4 regions of the Beduini sp. genome follow, and region 1 is predicted to be linked to each of the others. Evidence: predicted binding sites of a transcription regulator. Region 1 holds the regulator's gene; each other region holds the start of a gene.
What was found. Region 1 encodes HrcA, which represses chaperone genes, less so after heat shock. Its sites were predicted from a motif close to TTTTAGCACTNNNNNNNNNNNAGTGCTAAAA; they were not measured.

Region 2: a site for HrcA is predicted at 2,713-2,743, ahead of htpG (molecular chaperone HtpG). Genes of this name have one in related genera too.
Region 3: a site for HrcA is predicted at 2,683-2,713, ahead of ACLRVU_RS03185 (ATP-dependent Clp protease ATP-binding subunit). Genes of this name have one in related genera too.
Region 4: a site for HrcA is predicted at 2,141-2,171, ahead of ACLRVU_RS11065 (Hsp20/alpha crystallin family protein). Genes of this name have one in related genera too.

What each region holds. Positions count from the first base shown of each region.
Region 1 is NZ_JBKTEM010000004.1:136,308-141,805, forward strand. It holds gene dnaK (molecular chaperone DnaK) at 1-1,555, opposite strand, end outside; gene grpE (nucleotide exchange factor GrpE) at 1,575-2,141, opposite strand; gene hrcA (heat-inducible transcriptional repressor HrcA) at 2,153-3,187, opposite strand; gene hemW (radical SAM family heme chaperone HemW) at 3,288-4,412, opposite strand; gene ACLRVU_RS08955 (L-serine ammonia-lyase, iron-sulfur-dependent, subunit alpha) at 4,405-5,498, opposite strand, start outside.
Region 2 is NZ_JBKTEM010000005.1:7,347-12,844, reverse strand. It holds gene ACLRVU_RS09125 (lactate utilization protein) at 1-479, opposite strand, end outside; gene ACLRVU_RS09120 (hypothetical protein) at 553-681, opposite strand; gene htpG (molecular chaperone HtpG) at 747-2,654, opposite strand; gene ACLRVU_RS09110 (patatin-like phospholipase family protein) at 3,504-4,811, shown strand; gene ACLRVU_RS09105 (HAD-IIB family hydrolase) at 4,892-5,498, shown strand, end outside.
Region 3 is NZ_JBKTEM010000001.1:619,395-624,892, forward strand. It holds gene ACLRVU_RS03185 (ATP-dependent Clp protease ATP-binding subunit) at 63-2,627, opposite strand; gene ACLRVU_RS03190 (DUF1836 domain-containing protein) at 2,789-3,343, opposite strand; gene trhA (PAQR family membrane homeostasis protein TrhA) at 3,485-4,123, shown strand; gene ACLRVU_RS03200 (histidine phosphatase family protein) at 4,204-4,830, opposite strand; gene ACLRVU_RS03205 (hypothetical protein) at 4,874-5,041, opposite strand; gene ACLRVU_RS03210 (thiamine diphosphokinase) at 5,043-5,498, opposite strand, start outside.
Region 4 is NZ_JBKTEM010000008.1:42,938-48,435, reverse strand. It holds gene ggt (gamma-glutamyltransferase) at 1-1,500, opposite strand, end outside; gene ACLRVU_RS11065 (Hsp20/alpha crystallin family protein) at 2,294-2,701, shown strand; gene ACLRVU_RS11060 (N-acetyltransferase family protein) at 2,810-3,301, opposite strand; gene ACLRVU_RS11055 (GNAT family N-acetyltransferase) at 3,393-4,142, opposite strand; gene ACLRVU_RS11050 (pyridoxamine 5'-phosphate oxidase family protein) at 4,315-4,800, opposite strand; gene ACLRVU_RS11045 (LURP-one-related/scramblase family protein) at 4,998-5,471, opposite strand.

The DNA of each region.
Region 1 (5,498 bases):
TATCAATTTCATTGATCATTTGTTCTGCTTTGTTTCTTGTTTCTACTTCTTTACGTTTCTTTTCGTCATCTGCTTTATTAGCTTCTGCTTCTTTTACCATTCTATCAATTTCTTCATCACTCAATCCAGTAGAGTTTTGAATTGTAATAGATTGTTCTTTATTTGATTTCATATCTTTAGCTTTAACGTTTACGATACCGTTAACGTCGATATTGAAAGTTACTTCGATCTGAGGAACTCCTCTTGGAGCTGGTTCAATACCATCTAATTTAAATAAACCTAATTGTTTATTGTCTTTTGCCATACTACGTTCACCTTGTAAGACGTTGATGTCTACAGCTGGCTGATTGTCAGCAGCAGTTGAGAAGATTTGTGATTTTGTAGTTGGAATAGTTGTATTTCTTTCGATTAAGACAGTCATGACACCACCCATTGTTTCAATACCTAATGATAATGGTGTAACGTCTAATAATACGATATCTTTTACATCTCCGGCAATAACTCCACCTTGGATAGCAGCTCCCATAGAAACAACTTCATCAGGGTTTACTGATTTATTAGGCTCTTTTCCTAATTCTCTTTTTACAGTTTCCTGTACAGCAGGGATACGTGTTGATCCACCTACTAACAATACTTGATCGATTTCGTTAGGTGTAACTCCAGCATCGCTTAATGCACGTCTAACTGGTCCTACAGTTCTTTCAACTAAATCTCTTGTTAATTCATCGAATTTAGCACGAGTTAATGTCATTTCTAAATGCACTGGCCCGTTTGCTCCAGCTGAGATGAATGGTAATGAAATTTGTGTCTGCATAACACCTGAAACATCTTTTTTCGCTTTTTCAGCTGCTTCTTTTACACGCTGCATTGCCATTTTATCTGTACTTAAATCAATACCTTCTTGCTTTTTAAATTCAGCGACAACATAGTCCATGATTTTCTTATCGAAGTCATCTCCACCTAACATATTGTCTCCGGCAGTTGATAATACTTCGAAAGTACCGTCTGCTAAGTCTAGGATAGATACGTCAAATGTTCCTCCACCTAAGTCATAAACCAAAACTTTTTGTTCTTTATCTAATTTATCCAACCCAAATGCCAAAGCGGCAGCTGTTGGTTCATTGATAATACGTTCTACTTCTAATCCGGCAATTTTACCTGCATCTTTAGTTGCTTGTCTTTGGGCATCATTGAAATAAGCCGGTACAGTAATAACCGCACTTGTCACTGTTTCCCCTAAATAAGCTTCTGCTGTTGCTTTTAAGTTCTGCAATACCATGGCAGAGATTTCTTGTGGTGTATAATCTTTTCCATTGACATGTTCTTTATAGGCAGTCCCCATATGTCTTTTTACTGAGGCAACTGTATCTTTGTTTGTTACTGCCTGACGTTTAGCAGCTTCCCCAACAATAATTTCACCATTTTTAAATGATACTACTGAAGGTGTTGTTCTGTTTCCTTCTGGGTTAGCAATTACTTTTACTTCTCCGTTTTCCATAATACTAACACAAGAGTTAGTAGTTCCTAAGTCAATACCAATAATTTTTTTGCTCATATTCTTATCCTCCTAAAAATTACTCATTTACTTTTACTAAAGATGCACGAATCACGCGATCTTTCAACTTGTATCCTTTTTGTAATTCTTCCACGATCATATTATGACCATAATTTTCATCATTGACCATCATAACTGCCTGATGGAAATTTGGATCGAATTCTTTTCCTTCCACATCAATCTGTTCAATGCCATGTTTTTTTAATGCATCAATGAATTGAGTGGTAATCATTTCATAACCTTTTAAGAAATTCTTTAATTCTTCACTTGGTTCAGCAACATTCTGTGAACGTTCTAAGTTATCCACAACGGGCAGCAGATCTTCTGCAAAAGACTGAAGCATATATTTTAAAGCATTTGCATGTTCATTCTGCAGACGTCTTTTAAGGTTTTCCATATCGGCAAATACCTTATAATAATCTGTTTTCCATTTTTCTACTTCTTCACCTAATTCAGCGATTTTTTCTTGTTGAAGTTCTTCCACTGACTTTTCTGTGATTGGTTCTTCAACTGTTTCTTCTTGTTCCTGAGCTTGATTTTCTTCAACTTCTTCGTTTACTTCCTGCTCTACTTTATCTTTTTCCATTCTTTCACCTCTTATTCATCATCTTCGTCGTCATCATCAAAGAATAATTCTTCGATATTCTTTGACACGTAATCCACTAAAGAAACAACCTGTTCATAAGGCATTCTTGTTGGACCAATAACGGAAATAGTTCCGGATGAATGACTGCCGGTTTTGAATGATCCGGAAATCACTGAAACATCTTCTAATTCTGTTAAAGGAAGTGGCTGACCAATTTTAACAGTGACGCCTTCTTCTTCACTCAATCCGATGCTTTGCCACATCTGTGAATTTTCAAAGGCACTGACAAGTCTTCTTAATTTATTGACATCATTAAATTCAGGCTGATACAGCATATTCTCTTTACCAGAGAAATAAACATCTTTGCTGGCAAACTTGACGAAAGCTTCCAAGAAAGCTCTGAAAAGCACTTCATGTTCCTGAATACGACTGGAGATGATCGGTTTTACATCCTTTTCTAAACGAATGATGACCTGGTTGATCGGAGTGCCGATCAGCATCTCATTCATGACACCTACACAAGAGATCAAATCTTCATAGCTATAAGTCCCATCTAAGATGAATGTCTTATTTTCCACATGACCCATATCGGTCACAATAATCACAGAGACACGCTCATTGGAGATTGGAACGATCGTAATATTCTGTAAACTTTCATTCCGGGCATCCGGTCCTAATGCAATTGAGGTTAAATGCGTCAACTGACTCAGCATCTCACAGCTTTCCTTTACGACCTCGTTTAAAGTTCTGCCGCGTTCACTAAAGATTGTCTGCATCTGATTTTTAATCGTATCCTCGATTTTAAAATCTGTCAGTGTTTCCACATAATACTTGTACCCCTCCACACTGGGAATACGTCCGGAAGATGTATGTGTTTTTTCTAAATACCCATAATCCTCCAAAGCTGCCATTTCATTACGAATCGTTGCGCTCGAGTACGGCAGTTGATATCTTTCCAATAAATACTTAGAACCTACCGGTTCTGCGGTTTCTACGAACGCATCAACAATGGCTTTAAATATTGTGATTTGTCTTGATGTAAGCATGATGTCACCACCTTTTAGCACTCATCATTTTCATGTGCTAACTATATTATACATAATTATTTAGCACTGTCAACAATTTAGTGCTAAAAACATTAAAAAGTTAATCGACTAATTCAAGCAGAATAAAATCAAGCAGATCCATCCCTTTACTAGTTGGACACAAATGATTTTCTTCGATGATTAAAAGTCCCTGATTGATAAATGGCTGCAGCTTTTCTTGATAATACGTTAGCAAATCGATCTGATAGCGCTGCTTAAATAAAGGAAGTGAAATACCGTTAGCCAAACGCAGTCCCAACATTAAAGCTTCAAATATGCTTTCCTTATGACCAATCGTTTCCTTAGTCTGCAAGAACTCCTCATTTAAATAAGCAGACAACTGCTTTGTATTATTATAGCGTATATTATCAAGATAGCCATGTGCACCTAAACCAAATCCATAATAATGCTGATTTAACCAATAGACACAGTTATGCAAAGATGGATGTCCGTCTTTTTCAAAATTACTGATCTCATAGCGATGAAAACCAAACTGTTCGAGCTTTTCACGAATTATTTCTGTAATCGTATATTCTTCCTGCTCGTCCATCCCTTCAAAATGTTCATTATATAACACAGTATGTTCTTCTAATATTAAAGAGTAATAAGAAAGATGGGTAATCGGCAATGTTTCCACAATCATCAGATCTTTTAAAATATCTTCTTTTGTCTGTAAAGGCAGATTATACATCAAATCGATAGAAATATTTTTTATACCAACTTCCCATGCCTGAGAAATCAACCAAAAAACCTCCTGATTATGATGCAGTCGACCTATCTTTTTTAAGATTGCTTCATTAAATGTCTGAACACCAATACTTAGACGGTTAATCCCATAAGTTTTAAACAGCAATAACTTTTCATATGTCATGGATTCGGGATTGACTTCAATCGTATATTCAAGCGCACTGCCTGCATAGGGCTTTAATATCAGCAAGAGTCTTTCCAGCTGTTCCTCATTTAAGCTGCTGGGAGTGCCGCCGCCAATATAAAGCGTAGTAATCGGGACATTAATATCATACTGTTGAATCTCTTTTTTTAAGGCTTTTAGATAACGGTCCACCCATTCTTTTTTATAATACATTTTAGAAAAATCACAGTATGTGCAGATGCTCGTACAAAAAGGGATATGGACATACAATCCCATCCCTTCATTATTTTCCAACCATTCTATTTTTTTATTCATCTTCTTCACCAAATTCAAAATTACTTGCAAGTCCGCCTAGCGACGTTTCTTTATAAGCAGAATTCAGATCTTTTCCGGTTTCATACATGACTTTTACCACTGCATCAAAAGAAATCTTATTTTTACGGATATACCCGAGCTGTTTTGAGTATACTGCCGCATCCATCGCTCTTAATGCCGCAAAGCCGTTGCGTTCAATACAAGGAATCTGGACATAGCCGCCAACAGGGTCACAAGTTAAGCCTAAATTGTGTTCCATTCCCATCTCTGCTGCATATTCAATCGCACTGTTGTTAAGTTCCAGCAACCATGCGTAAAGTGCTGCCGCCATTGCACATGCTGAACCGATCTCCGCTTGACAGCCTCCGTCAGCTCCGGAAATCGTCGCATTTTTCTTGATGACATTTCCAAACAATCCGCCAACACCTAAAGCTTTGACCAAATCTTTCTTTTCCATATGCAACTGTTTATAGCAGTAATACAGCACTGCCGGAATCACACCGCTGGCCCCGCATGTCGGAGCAGTCACGATCGTATGTCCACACGCATTTTCTTCACTGACTGCATAGGCATAACTACTTACCAGCAGACGTTCGCGTTCACTTTCTTTTTTTGTGTTTAAAGCCTGAGCATGCATCATCTTTGCAACTCTTTTTAATTGCAGACGTCCGGGGATCGTTCCTTGTGTATGCAGTCCGTCTTCAACACATTGGAACATAGCTTCTAAAACGTGGTATAAATAGATTTCAATCTCTTCATCTTCAAATTCTAATATATAATCGTAAAAAGAAATATTATGATCTTCAATATATTGAATGATTTCAGTCATATTTTTTTGCGGATAGACTTCCTGATTGGTTTCATTTTCAACGCCGGGCATCTCAATCTTTCCTCCGCCTACAGAGTATGCAGTGACCTCATCTATCTTTTTTTCTTCCTCATAAACAGCAAACATCATGCCATTAGGATGATAGGGCAAAGCATCGGCTTTAAACTTAAATATACACTCTATCGGCGCTAAAGTCTGTTGAATTATATAATCGGTTAAATGGCCTTTCCCGGTCAATGCCAAAGATCCGTATAATG
Region 2 (5,498 bases), on a different contig from region 1:
GCCGGTGCTGCTACGTTTTCGACACGTTTCATTGCCGCCTCTAAATCAGGAACAATCTTATTGATACCTGCCACCACAATGACATGTTTAGGTCCAAAAATCAAAGCTGCCACACGGTTTCCTTTCCCATCTACATTATAAAGCAGCCCGTCTTCTGTGATCGCATTGCTGCTGGTAATCAGGTAATCCGCTAAAAAGGCCTGACGATGCACATCATCGATCTCTTCTGCAGATAAACTTTGATCATAACGATCATTAAATGTAATAGGCATCTTTCTTAATTGATCAATCATCCCTGCTTCAAACAAGGTTTGACTTCCGCCGACACTGACCGATGTCCCCGGTTTAATTAACTTACTTATTAATTTATTTAGTTCCTCTGTATTTTCTACAATATGTGCCTCCATATTATTTTTAATCAATGCATTCCTCGTCTTTTCTATCTTTAGATCCATCAATGTCTTTAAATTCTGATCCATCTCTTTTCCTCCCCCTTGCAATGTAATAAAAAAGGACTTCCCCAAATGTAATGGGTTACAGTCCTTTATTTATCTATTCACCTGAATTTCTTCTTTCGTTAAAGCATTTATCCATTTCGTTTTCAAGATATTTAATAGATAAAAATGCACCAATCATCGTTGTGATTCCAATTGAAGCCACTTTAAATAATTTAGATCTCATGTGTTTATCCTCCTTAAAATCTCCTGGAAACATTATAGCACACTTTTCTATAAATGGTAGGTTTTTTACTGTGCAACTTTTGCTTTAATCATTAATTCACAAATCTTGTTAGAAAATTCGATTGGATCCTCCACATCAAATCCTTCGATTAATAATGCCTGATCATATAATAACTGTGAATAATCCTTGATTTGATCTTCATCTTTGATTTCCTGCAAAGCATTGAAAATAGGATGGCTAGGGTTAATTTCCAAAATCTTTCCAGCTTTCATCGGCATATCTTCCTGCCCTGGCATTTGTGACAATACTTTTTCCATCTCGAATGAGATACCATCACTGCTGACTAAGCAAACCGGATGTGATTTCAAGCGTGAAGACACTTTAACATCAACAACTTTATCTCCTAAAGCTGTTTTGATTGATTCCAGCATTTCTTTATTTTCTTCGTTTTGCTTTTCTAATTCCTTCTTTTCTTCCTCAGTTTCTAAGTCTAAATCTCCCTGAGCAATGTTTTTAAAAGTTTTTTCTTCAAATTCATGCATCATCTGAATACAGAATTCATCTACATTATCGACCATGTATAAAAGATCATAGCCTTTATCTTTCAATAATTCACATTGTGGTAATTTAGAGATTTTTTCAATAGACTCACCAGAAGCAAAATAAATATGTTTTTGATCTTCTAACATGTTTTCAACATATTCTTTTAAAGTGATCATCTTTCCTTCATTAGCAGAATAATACATCAATAAATCCTGCAGTAAGTCTTTTTTCATTCCATAAGACTGATAGATGCCATATTTTAACTGCAACCCAAAGTTTTTATAGAATTCTTCATACTGTTCACGGTCATTTTTAAGCATATTGGCAAGCTCTGATTTGATCTTCTTTTCAATACGTCCTTCAATCACTTTTAATTGACGATCATGCTGAAGCATCTCACGAGAAATATTTAAAGATAAATCCTGAGAATCCACTAACCCCTTCACAAAACGGAAGTGTTCAGGAATCAGCTCACTGGCTTTATCCATGATGAATACTCCTCTTGAATAAAGCTGCAATCCTTTTTCATAATCCTGTGAATAATAATTCATTGGTGCTTTTGAAGGAATGAACAATAAAGCATCAAACGAAACATTTCCTTCTACACTTGTATGAATCACTTTTAACGGATCTGTATAATCATTAAATTTGTCTTTATAAAACTCATTATATTCTTCTGCACTAATATCAGATTTACTGCGTTTCCATAAAGGTACCATTGAATTCAATGTCTTTGTCTCAATGATATCTTCATATTCATCACTGTCTTCTTTCTTTTTAGATGTCGTCATATCCATCATGATCGGATAACGTACATAATCCGAATATTTCTTGATTAATGACTGTAATGTATATTCATCTAAGTATTCATCATAGTTTTCATCATCCGTATTTGACTTCAAGTATAAAGTGATCGTTGTTCCATGTTCACTCTTCATTGATTTTTCTAAAGAGTAACCTTCTTCTCCTTCACTGCTCCATAAGTAGGCTTCCTCTTCTCCGTATTTTTTAGATAAGACAGTAACTTTGCTGGCTACCATAAAAGCAGCATAGAATCCTACTCCAAATTGTCCGATAATATCTACATCACTGTTGTTTTCTTCCGATTTTTTAAGTTCTTCTTTGAATGATAATGATCCGCTCTTAGCAATGGTTCCAAGGTTTTCTTCTAACTCTTCCTTGCTCATCCCAATCCCATGATCGATCAGAGTTAAACTGCGTTCATTCTTATCGATTTTAATTTCAATCTTTAAATCTTCTTTGCTGATGTCAGATAAGTTTTCTGTTAAGGCTTTATAATACAGTTTATCAGATGCATCTGAGGCATTTGAAATTAACTCCCTTAAAAAGATTTCTTTATGCGTATAAATAGAGTTGATCATTAGATCTAATAAGCGTTTTGATTCGGCTTTAAATTGTTTTTTACTCATATCTATTATCCTCCTAGCACTCTTTTATCACATGTGCTAAAGCTATTTTAATACATCTTGTTAGCACCGTCAAGTATTGAGTGCTAATATTTCAGATTTTTTTAATAAATCTTCTTGTGAAAAACGAAATCCACACAGAAGTTCACATATAAACGAAAAAATCTACCCCCCTCTTTTAACAGCTTTCCAATCCAAAAAGAGGAAAGAGATACCATTAGAAAAGAATAAAAGACTAAGATAACCTAGATTAAAATAAGACTTATGAAGCGGATTCCCTTCCATTTTGAAAAAGCAAGCTCCTTAACCCTATTATTTACCAAAGAAACGAACATCATCGCTAAAAAGATTCCTGTCAAACTGCCGATTACGACACTAAAAAAATAACCTCAACCAATAAATCTGAGATATTGAAAACAATAGAAATGCCACCGCATTAGCAACCCAATGCATGCACATAAGTAAGAATAGCCTTCTGCCGATGTAATCTATTAAAAAACATTGGTCCTTTCATCCCTTTCTTCTAAAAAGATCATGGCTGCAAACATTAGACTTAAACAGATCAGTATGCCATCGATCATTCCATACCAGAGACTTATCGAAAATTGTTGAATCAGCCATTGATTATATAAGGAATACCGCACCTGGAAAACAATCCTATTAAAAAAGGAGCAGGGATAAAAACCAACAACATGCCATCCTTCAATATTTGTTTTAGACCGATTTTAAATAGTTGAATTATACCATTTGTCAATAGACACGTGAAGATAATTATCGGGTTAAGATATTGAAATGAATTTGGGAAATAATTTCATTCTATTTGTAGTATAATGTAATTAAGGAGTTGATTTTATGAAAAGAGCATTCGTATTATCCGGTGGTGGGGCAAAAGGCGCTTATGAAGCCGGTTTTCTTAAAGCCATGGACGAATTAGGGATTTATCCGGATATTGTCACCGGAAGTTCGATTGGCGCTCTGAATGGGTGTATGATCGCTCAAAAAGATTATAATGCATTGCTTGATTTATGGCAGAACATGACGATCGATCAAGTGGTAAAAGATGGATTTAGTACCGATTTTTCTTTAGATTCACTTATTTCCAATACAAACTTGATCATTCCCTTCTTTAAATCGTATATTAATTCTAAAGGAGCTAATATTGAACCATTAATCAATATGGTGCATCGTCTTGCCGATCAGGACAGACTAAATCAGTCAAATGTTGATTTTGGTTTAGTTACGGTGGAATACCCTTCTCTTAAACCGATTGAAATTACTAAGAAAAAAATTCCGCAGGGACAACTAGCGGATTACCTCATTGCCTCTGCTTCCTGTTTCCCGGCATTCCCAATTCATTATTTCAATAATCAGGGCTATATCGACGGCGGATACTATGATAATCTGCCTATTCATCTTGCTTTTAAGATGGGGGCTACGGAAATTATTGCTGTAGAATTGAATGTCAAAACATTTACTCACGAAGAATACACACATCGCCCTAATATTAAATATATTGCTCCCTTAAATGATAACGGCGGATTCCTTGATTTTGATGGTGATGTATTGGCTCACCGACGACTTATGGGATATTATGACACGATGAAGGCTTATGGTCGTTATTTGGGATTCAAGTATACCTTATATCCGGAGATTGATGAAACGCTGTGTCAGCATATCTACTACAGCATTCTTGGCTATGAAGCAAAGATCAACCGTGAATCAATAAAAAAGCACATACGAATCTTTGACATTATGCCGTTTACTCACCTTTTGCTGGAGCATGTCAATAAACTCACTTTAGATATTCCCGACTATACATTAATCATTTTAGACATTTTGGCTGAATTATATAAAATAGATCCTTATCAGATCTATCGATTTAATGATATAAATGAAACGATCGTCGAAAATTTTGAAAAAACCTTGAAAGAATGCTGCGACATCTTTCAGACAAAAGGTTATTCAGTCACTCGTTTAACAAAGTTCTTAACCGATTTAGGTACTGAGGAATTGATTTGCTTCATATACTTAAAACTGGTTGATAACACATTGTGGGAATCGAATTGGATTATGCCGATGTTCTCTAAAGAATGTTTATGTGCTATTTACCTGTATCAATATAAAACGCAAAAAGATCGTCTCAATGGTTTAGCGATATAGCTAAACTTTTTTTCATTTTTTGATACTCCTATCCTCTCATACGAAATAAATGATAAAATGAGCAGGTATGGAGGTATAAAATGAAACTTTTAGCAAGTGATTTTGATGGTACATTAGCCTTTAATAATGAAATCAAAGAAAGTGATATTAAAAAAATTAAAGAATTTCAAGAGGCAGGTAACCTATTTGGAATGTCAACCGGGCGTAACTTAGAAGGAATTCTGCATGTCACTGATCCTTATGGCATTCATTTGGATTTCTTGGTATTAGCCAGTGGTTCAAAACTCATTGGCAAAAATGGTCAGGTCCTTTTTGACCGTCCTTTAAATAAAGATATTGTGACACGTATCTATAATGCTACCCGCTGTCCAAAGGAATATATGTTCTTTACGGAACAGGGAGCGGTTGTGATTCACCGCACTGTTTCCAATCGAGCATTTAGGCTGATTGAAGATATCAGTGAACTAGAAGATGTCGATTATGCTTTTATGGCGATTAAGTTTATGGAGGGAGAAGAAGATCAGGCTCAGGAGGCAGTTGATTTTATCAATGCCCATTTTTCTGATGAAATCATAGCTTACCGCAATACAATCAATGTCGATGTGGTAACAAAAGGGTGTTCAAAAGGAAAAGGTGTATTGATGATCGCTGAACATTTCAATCTTAACAAAGAGGATATTGCAGTAA
Region 3 (5,498 bases), on a different contig from region 1:
AGTAAATTCCATGTTTAGGTCGTTTACTATTTTAAGCAGAAAAAAAGGGAGACAAATCTCCCTTATTGCACCTCAATAACAAACTGACCATTCTCAACATCAATAGCGACTTTAGAATTCGGTACGATTGCTCCTTCGATAATTTTCTTTGCTACCAATGTTTCAATATACGTTTGGATATAACGCTGCAATGGTCTTGCACCATATTGATAATCATAGCCATTATCCATGATAAACTGTTTTGCCTGATCACTGACTGATAATTGAATATTTTGATCACTTAAACGTTTTTCCAATTGATGAATGAATTTATCAATTACTTTATAGATGACGCTTTGATCTAATGAATTAAAGAGTACGATCTCATCAATACGATTCAGCAATTCAGGTTTGAAGTAAGACCTTAACTCACCCATCACTAAATCTTGATTTTCTTTTGTATTTCCGTCTAATAAATAATTTGAACCAATATTTGATGTCATGATAATGATTGTATTTTTGAAGCTGACTACTTTTCCTTTTGAATCGGTAATACGTCCGTCATCTAATACCTGAAGTAAAATATTGAATACATCCGGATGGGCTTTTTCGATTTCATCCAGCAAGACGATGGAATAAGGATTGCGGCGTACCGCCTCGGTTAATTGTCCGCCTTCTTCGTATCCTACATATCCTGGAGGTGCTCCTAATAAACGAGAGACGCTGTATTTCTCCATATATTCAGACATATCAATTCGTACAATATGTTTTTCACTGTCAAACAACTGTTCTGCCAATGCTTTAGCGACTTCTGTTTTTCCTACCCCAGTTGGTCCTAAGAACAAGAAGGATCCAATCGGTTTGCTTTCATCACGAATCCCCGCTCTTGAACGCAGGATAGCATTGGTTACTTTCTCTAAAGCCTGATCCTGACCGATAACACGCTGTGCAAGCACTTCACCTAATGTCAGTATCTTTTCTCTTTCAGACTGCTGCAATTTGCTGACTGGAATATGTGTCCATTTTGAAATAACTTCCGCTACCGTTTCTTCGGTTACTTTTTCTTGTAGTAAGTAGTCCTCTTTATTGGTACTTTCTAAAGCTTCGATTTTCTTTTCAATCGCTGGCAGCTCTTCGTATTTGATACGTGATGCTTTTTCAAAATCAGATTCCAGTTCATACTGTTCCTGCTGCAGCTGAAGTTTAGAACGTTGATCCTTTAATGCCTTCGCTTCTTCAAGCTGTTTCTTTTCTTCCTGCCATTTTGACAACAGTACTTTCTCTTTTTCATCCAATGAAGCGATCTTTTGTTTAATATCGTCCAAACGTTCTTTGTTTTTTTCACTCGTATCTTTTTCAATAGATATTCTTTCCATCTCTAAACGGTTCTTTTCACGGGTAATCGTATCTAATTCCTGCGGCAGAGAATCGATTTCCATACGGATCGTTGCACAAGCCTCATCAATAAGATCAATCGCTTTATCCGGTAGGAAACGATCTGTGATATAACGTTCTGACAGATTGGCTGCGGCAACTAATGAACTATCACTGATCTGAACTCCGTGATGCGTTTCAAAACCATTTTTAAGTCCTCTTAAAATAGCAATCGTGTCATCAATGCCAGGTTCATCTACCATTACCTTTTGGAAACGTCTTTCCAAAGCAGCATCCTTTTCTATATACATACGATATTCATCCAATGTAGTTGCCCCGATACAATGCAGTTCTCCTCTTGCAAGCATTGGTTTTAATAGGTTGGCTGCATCCATAGCACCATCGGTCTTACCGGCACCAACTAACTGATGAATTTCATCAATAAACAAAATGATGTTTCCCTCAGCTTTTTGAATTTCATTTAAAACAGCTTTTAATCTCTCTTCAAACTCACCGCGATATTTTGCTCCGGCTACCAAAGCTCCTAAATCCAATTCATAAACCGTCTTATTTTGTAATGAAATAGGTACGTCATTTTTATAAATACGCCAAGCTAACCCTTCAACAATGGCAGTTTTACCTACCCCAGGTTCACCGATCAAAATTGGATTGTTTTTAGTTTTACGTGATAATATTTGGATCACACGACGAATTTCTTCATCACGCCCGATAATAACATCGATCTTTCCATCTTTTACTTCTGAAGTAAGATCACGTCCATATTTGGTTAATACTTCATATTGATTTTCTGGGTTTTGATTATTCACTGTATTTGTCCCCCTTATCTCTTTAATTGCCTTCAATACTTCGGCTTTATCCATTTTCGTTTCTTCTAAGAACTCTTTTACAGTATGTGACTGAGTATCATATAATGCAATAATAATATGTTCAACAGACAGATATTCATCTTTCAATTGGTTCTGCACTTTCAATGCATTTTGAAATAATGTATTTAAATCATAAGAAATCCGCATCTCTTCCTGAGTTGTCCGAACCTGTGGCAGCAGCTTCAATTTCTGATCCAAGTAAGCCATAGCTAAATTCTTATCTAAGTTCAGCTTTTCAAAAATACGTGGCAGCATACCGCTGCTATCTTCCAATAATACTTTTAGTAAATGTAAGATATCGACAATTTGATTCGATGAATTCAAGGCTAACTGAAAAGCCTTCGAAACAGCTTCCTGCATCTTATGCGTCATTTTTTCTATATCCATGTTATCACTCCTTAGCACTCTTTTATCCTAAGTGCTAATTTTATTATAGCACTATTCTTAGCACTGTCAATAGGAAAGTGCTAAAATATCTAATATTACATATTTAGCATGGGCAGAAATAAATGAATCATTCCCAAAACAAAAAAAGAATGCAGCGCATTCTATTTTACCGGATAATATTGATCGATCAATTCCTGTGCTACTGATTTTGAAAATTCAGACAAAGCACACAAACACAACACCATGACTAAGCGATCCTCATCTTGAGCCAAGTTTAACTTTTCATCTCTTAAAATAGTATCAATAGCAACAGCCATGACTTCTTTTTTATCCTCTTTCAATTCTAAATAATGATCATATATATGACTTAAATCGACATTATTCTCATCGGACAGCTTATATATTGGTTGTAGGATCCGCTTAATCTCTTCTATTGACAGCGTATTCTTTAAAGAATAGATAATCAGCATCTGAATAATGTGATCTTTAGAATATTTTTTTCCTTTAATAGGTTTTAAAATTCCCTGTTTACTATAGTTATTCACCATAGTCTTCGTTAAAATCTTATCTTTTTCATTTCTTTTATTATTGCCTAGTTCCTGATCCAGCAAAGTAATGATCTGATCGATATAAAGATCTAATGAAGGAATTGCATCCGCATGCACATCACTTCTCTGTAAGATTTTATGTACGATTTCAGTAAATCCATCTGTCATTGTTTTGCCCTCCCTATGTACATTCTATATTAAACAGTTTTTAAAATCAATATTTTAATTGACTAATACACATATGATGATATAATAACTTCATAAAGTAGTTCTGAAAACTACATTCATTTATTTAAGGGGGATTATTTTATGAAATTTTATGATCGGGCACAGGATCCCATTAGTTTTTTAACCCATTTTATAGGAGCGATTTTTGCCGTAGTGGGAACAGCGGTCGTCGTTATCAGTCAATGGCTGCGTCATGGATCGTTATCTTCAATCCTGTCCGTTCTCGTCTTTGGCTTATCTATGATGGCACTTTACAGTGCCAGCAGTATTTATCACTATGTAAGAGAAGATGCGCCTTCTAAATTACGTTTAAGAAAACTTGATCATGCGATGATTTACATCCTCATTGTAGGTTCTTATACGCCACTCTGCTTAGCCTATATGGATGATCCGCGATTATTTCTAGGAGTGATTTGGTCTGTCGCCATCCTTGGCATTATTATTAAAATGATTTGGATGGATGCTCCGCGCTGGCTGTCAACCGTATTTTATTTAGGCTTAGGCTGGTCGATCTTGTTTGATGTCAGCATTTTAACTTCAATGAGTACCGCCTGTGTCACACTGATTGCCATCGGAGGCATCAGCTATAGCATCGGAGCTATTATTTATATTATTAAAAAACCAAACTTTACAGAACGTTTTGGGTTTCATGAGTTATTTCATATATTCATTATGATTGGCACTTTCTTTCATTTCATTGCCATTGCATTATACATTTAAACACCTGCGGGTGTTTTTTATTTTAAACTAATTACAACTCAGACCAATAAAAAAAGACAAGTATTTAGCTCGTCATTCATTTATTCCTTTACAGATCTTTTTAGTCCTTGATCCCGATAGGTCGTATCGTTTAATGCTTTTAAATGATATTCACCATCATATTCAATAATGGTTACCGAACAATTTTCAATACCACGATCTAATAATTCGATATTAAAATCCTGGGGCACCATTTCCTTTAGAATTGCCATAATAGTTAAACCATGTGTCGTTACTAAGACATTGCCATTTTCATGAAGCGATGTGATTTCATCAAAGAAAGAACGGACTCTTTCACGTACCATCGTTTCATTTTCACCGCCGTCTTTTACCCAGCCTATTTTAATCGCGGTTTCAAAATCCCCGTTAAAAGGCTTCATCAGCACTTCGTTTTTTTCCCCCTCCAGCATGCCAAAATTAAATTCCTTTAGGCGTTTATCAATCGTTAAAGGAATTTTCCGATTTTGAATAATAGCATTAGCGGTATCATATGCACGTTCACTGATGGAGGTGTATGCATGACTAAACAAAACATCATGCAATCCTATCCCGGCACCGATTGCCTGATTGATTCCGGTCTGAGTTAAAGGTGAATCACACCATCCCTGTACCATATCTTTTTGATTAAAAATAGTTTGTCCATGACGAACAATATAAAAGCTTATCATATCTTTCCTCCTAAAAAAGAGAACGATGCGTTCTCTTTTGTGTTTATGCTGAAAATTTAGTTAGAATCCATAAACAAATTAAAACAACACCAAACAATGCCCATTTGATTCTGTCGCTTTTGCTCATTAATTCTTTCTTTTTCGTTTTTTCTTCAAATTCTTCATGATTCTGCTTACGTATTTCATTACGTTTTTCTCTTTTTGTTGCCAAACTATATTCCCCCTTTATTATTCGACTGCACAACAATCACATCATTTGTTATTTCTATTTCACAAGTCTCGTTACATATCTCATTGGAAACACATAACGGATCATTGTTTTTCAACAAATACTGATCTAACGGATAAACGCATCCTTTAATTGTAATATAGGTATCCTGATCTGTAAAAAAAGATAGATAGCGATACCCCTGTTTATGTATGCAGTGTTTGCCTGCTTTTAATAAATAAATCTTATTTTGTTCATCCAAGATAGTTAAAGAATGATCCCGATATTTTTTAAGCATACACAGTACCGCTAGGAAATGATCCAGTCTTCCCCCTGTCACTCCATACAACACGATATCATTATACCCGTTTGATAATAAATATTCAATCGCTATTGCCGTATCTGTCTCATCTTTTTGCTGAGGCAATTGTATATTTTTAATCTTCTTTAAACAGTTTTT
Region 4 (5,498 bases), on a different contig from region 1:
AATAATAAGCAGTTCATGTCCCATTTCTTTAAGGCGATTCAACACTTCTTCTCCTACCTGTGATTCGATTTTTAAAACATGGGAAACTGATCCATCACTATGAATCGTATGCATATCTGCCCATTTTCCATGTTCTACAGAACTTTGCACATCCAGTCCGAAATCTAACAGATTGCAGACAACCTGCATATTCCATTGAGGCTGGTTATCTCCTCCAGGAGTATTTCCGATATATCTTAAATTATTGAATTGATCTGTGATCAGATACGTATTTAAAGTATGCATCGTCTTTTTTCCGGGAGCAATCACATTTGGATGTCCTTCTTTAAGGTTAAAGCCTGTTCCCGCACGATTATTCAATAAAATACCGGTACCGTCAACAATTTCTCCTGAGCCCCATGTAGCAGAAATACTATGTATGAATGATACCGCATTTCCCTCTTTATCAATTGCAATCATGCTTGTAGTATGTCCTAAATCCGGTTCAAATATATCTGATTCATTCAAACAGCTGTCCATCTTGATCATTGACGCGATTTTACTTGTATATTCAGTACTTAATAGCTGTTCGATTGGGTTAGTAACAAAATCAGGATCACCAAAATATTTCATACGGTCATGGAAGGCAACCTTTTTTGCTTCGACCATCAAATGAATCGCTTCAGCGCTGTCCGGCTGGTATTTTGACATTTCAAATTGATTTAAAATAGCCAACTCTTCCAAGTGAATAATACCTTGTGAAACCGGTGGTGTCTGATAAACACGGTAGCCTCTATAATCTACTGAAATAGGCTCTAGGATATCACAATGATAGTTAATAAAATCTTCTTTTTCAAATAGACCGCCTTTTTTCTTAGAATACTCAACAATTTTATCAGCTAGTTCCCCTTTATAAAAACCATCTCTCCCATGTTTTTGCAAATAGCGAATACTATCTGCATAATCTTTATTATAAACAAGATCTCCAAACTCATATGGCTTCTTTTCATTTAAGAAAATATCACTTAAATTCTTAAATTTGCACATTTTATCATAATCTGTGTGCATGTGTCTAACCACTTTTTCAGATACGGGAACACCGTTTTCAGCCAGATCAACAGCATCTTGACTTACCTGTTCAAAGCTCATTGTCCCGTATCTTTTCAAGGATTCAAAATAAACATCTACCGCTCCCGGTACAGCTACTGATAAGATTCCATCTCCCGGAACTCTTTCATAGCCATTATTTTTAAAATATTCCAAGGTTGCATGTGCAGGTGCTCCTCCGGAACCGTTTATTGCTGTAATTTTTTTCGTTTTAGCATCATAGTAAAGCATGAAAGCATCTCCACCCAATCCACACATATCCGGCAATACAACCCCGCTCGTCAAAGCCATCGCAATACAGGCATCCATCGCATTTCCTCCCTGATTTAATACTTTTAAACCAGATGCGGAGATTAATGTATGGGCGGAAGAAACCATCCCTTTATATCCACTTACAATTCCTCTATGTTTCATCTTGATTCCTCTCTCTCTTTATTTTTATAGAGTCACTGGTACCCTATAGATATAGTATCAAATTTCCGCCTAATAAAATTAATATTAGCCGTCAATAAACAATCACCCTCAATCCCTGATAAACATGGGAACTCTCATTTTGATCCCTATCTCTTGTATCATGAACCTTAGCTCTCATTGAGGTTCTAAATTTGCATAGCTTTCTTAAAGCGAAATGATATTCAGTCTATTTATAGTGACTCTACTTTAAATGGTGTTGAATAGTGCTGTAATCGATACAACGATCACGATAATTATCTTCCAACAAAAATTTTTAGATTATACGAAGTTCCCAGTATCTTAATTTCAGCTTCATAAGATCAGATTTTCTTTTTAAAGTTTTGTTTTTTACTTTCCTCCCATAGTATATTTATAATTTATTATAACGAATTCTAAAGGCTTTCGTATCAATATCTTAAATTATGAAACATGTTTCATACAGCGGTACAATTTTCAAAAATTAAAAAAAGATTTTCTCTAGTAATAACGTCATTCTTACTTTTTCCGTAGTTTCAATCCATCATTCTAACAAACAAAATATGCTGAACAAGACAAGTAGAATAACTCCCATAATTTTTTAAACTATTACATAAAGCTTTATTTTTAGCACTTAAATATTGACAGTGCTAAAAATTATGATATAATAAAATTGTAGTTAGGAGAGGTATCCTAACGAGGTAGTATATTTCATTTCCCAGCGTTATTACTGAGAATCATTTTGATGAAAAGTTATAAAAGAAAGAGGCGATGTTTTATGAAATTCCTACCTGCAATTGATTCTTTATTTGATGATTTATTCCATGATCCATTCCAGCATGTTTCAACGGAACATATGCGTACGGATATTGTTGAAAAAGATGGAAATTATTTATTGAACATGGAACTTCCCGGATATAAAAAGGAAGATATTCAAATGGAACTAAAAGATGGTTATTTAATTATTAATGCATCCAAAGATATTAATAATGAAGAAAAAGATGAAGAAGGACATGTTATTAGACGTGAACGCTACAGCGGCAGCTGCACGCGTAACTTCTACGTTGGTGACAGTATTAAAGAAGAAGATATTAAAGCATCATTTGATAATGGTGAATTGAAGATTTCAATTCCTAAAGATACGATAAAACAAGTAGAACAGAAGAGATACATTCCAATAGAATAAAGTAAAAAGCGCTAGAGATATAATTTTCTAGCTCTTTTTTGTATAATCATGATCTTCATCAACTAAGAGAGTTATACAGCGATAAACTCTTCTAAGATCTAAAATTTCTCAGTCTTCATAGATGTATCTGATTTCTCTTACTTCTTTACCACCCATTTCAACATTTAAATAATCATCAGTTGGTTTAAATCCTATCTTTTCATAAAAACATCTTGCTTTCCTGTTTTCTTCAAGCACCCATAAAAAGATCTTACGATCCCCTAGCCTTTTTAATTCTTTTAATGCAAAATTAATCAGTGTCTTTCCATATCCTTTACCCATATAAGCAGGCAATAAATAGATCGAAATAATTTCACCCCAGCCCTTAAACTGTTCTGATTGAGAGTGACTAAAACTGCATGTTCCAACCATTATATCACCTTCCATACAAAGTAAAATCTTTCGGTTCGGATTGGCTAAATGGGGTATCCATTGTCCATCTGAAAGGGAATTCAAATAGTCTTGAGGAATCATGCCTTGATAAGCATATCTCCAGCTTTCTGCATATATTTTGCTTATTACCATCCTATCGTCTGCAGGCGTTATATATCGAATTTTCATTCAAGATCTCCTTTATAAATTTCATATCTATTTCATTCTCTACATGACTCTTATTTACCTAGGATAAGATCAAAAATATTTCTAATGTTTCTTATTTTTTCATTATTCTTTTTATATACGTGGCATCTACTAAGTTGACTGTCTCAAATTTACCCTTGTAAAAGACTGCCCAATTATTAAACACACAGGGCAATGCCTTGGCTTTTTCCAATGTATCTACTAGAATCCAATTAACAGGTATTTCATCTAGTTCACAATATTTTTTTATCCTTTGAATATATTGATCGATATAAGGACATTGCTTATCATAATAGATCGTCAGTTCGTTACTCTCGATTTCCATCTTTTTCGCATTAGGTGCAAATTTAGGTAACGTTCCATCAAAAGAAAGAGCAAGCAGATCATATCCATTTTCTGTCGTATCTACCACTTGAAAACCAAATTTTTTCGCAAAGGACTGATCCGAAAGCCAACCTTTTTGTTTTTTTGCCCCTAGCATGCAGATACCGGATTTTCCTTTCTCTTTCGCATCCGCTATACAGTACTCCATCAGTGAGCTTGCATAGCCTTTCCCTTTATGAGCGCCATCCACCCATAAACAATACATATAATAGTAATTGTCACCTATAATCGGAGTCCATGCCGTTTCACAAGGCGCATATTCTATAAACACAGTCGCCTTCTCATTCAGCTTTCTAAAAACATGTCCTTCTTTCAACCGATCTGCAAGCCACTGACGTTTTCCTTCTATGCCCTGATGGACTTTCTTTGTACGGATGATACAGCTTACGTGTTCACTCGCCAGATTTTCTGGGATTAAGTTTATAAATTCTCCTTCCATATTTATCCTCCATTTATCTATTTATAATTATCTCTTTCATTACTATCATCAGTGTACCATATTTTAGATTTAATGGTGTAAATCAAACAAAAAAAGCACTTATTTTGTAAGTACTGATCTTCTCATTCTAGCCTATTAAAATAGTGATGAATGATAAATTTAAATATTTAACTTAATTTGTATCTTGGATTTCTTTTTTATTAACCAAGTCAAGATGATAGTATACAGCCCCATGATCTCTAAATATTACAGCCTGAGTGATGTAGATCGCTAAAATAACACAGTTTTCATTTTTTTCATCGTTTGCATCATCGTACCAATCACTGAACGCTTTACGCAATTTCATTCTAATATCTGCATTTTTAGGATCTAAAACCCATCCCAAATTCCCACCAATCCCTTTTCCTGATATCCCCTCAAAATTCACTGCAAAGGCTACTTCATTATTTTGTGCAATCTGCTGCATTTTATTGGATTTTCCCCAGGTTGAAACATAAAATACACCGTTTTCATAATAAGCGTCTACATCACGAATACAAGGGCGTGGTTTTCCATCCGAATTTAATTCCAATGCAACAGTCGCAAGACCAATAACATTATCTTTTCCGTTTCCGCAGCTTTCCTCAATTAATTTTAAACCCTCTTCATATCTGTTCACCTTTAAATCCTCCTTTTTCTTATTCTAATTATATCAAGCTACAACGCAATAAGATGAGTTGAGACAGCCATTTTCATAAGTACAGTATGAAATTGTTATGTTCCATTAATGCTTCAAAATACAAACGAAAGAATAATGATACGATCTTATGTGATGAAATAGCGGCAACTAGGCAACTATGAATAAAGTTTTTATATTTAATTACGACGTGAACATTTTTCCGCATCAATGGCTAAAACAATCATTAAAACATACAATGCATTTTGTGGATCCAGTACGTCAATCACATAAGTATCCGTGAGATGAAACACCTCTTTGGAAACAGTCGCAATCAAATGGGAATGGGCATCTGTAATCTGATAATCCCATTGCCATAAGTCTCCATTAACCTGCCAATCGTTACAATCAAGGCGAAAAACAGGCTTGAAAAAAGAAAATTCCTTATAAATACGCCCGATATACTGATTTTGAACATACATATTAAACTTAGGCAGGAAAGTCAAAACCTCTTCTTTGATCGTCCCAATATGCTCATCATGATCATTATGAATATGAAGGCAATGCCCCCAGCTTAATTTGCCTTCAACAGTATATAAAACTTGTTGATTTTCACCATATATATCATAACTATCCAGCCATGAAAAAAGTCTTTGTTTAAATAACAGTCTCATAGTAACCTCCTTTTTACTAATTCTATC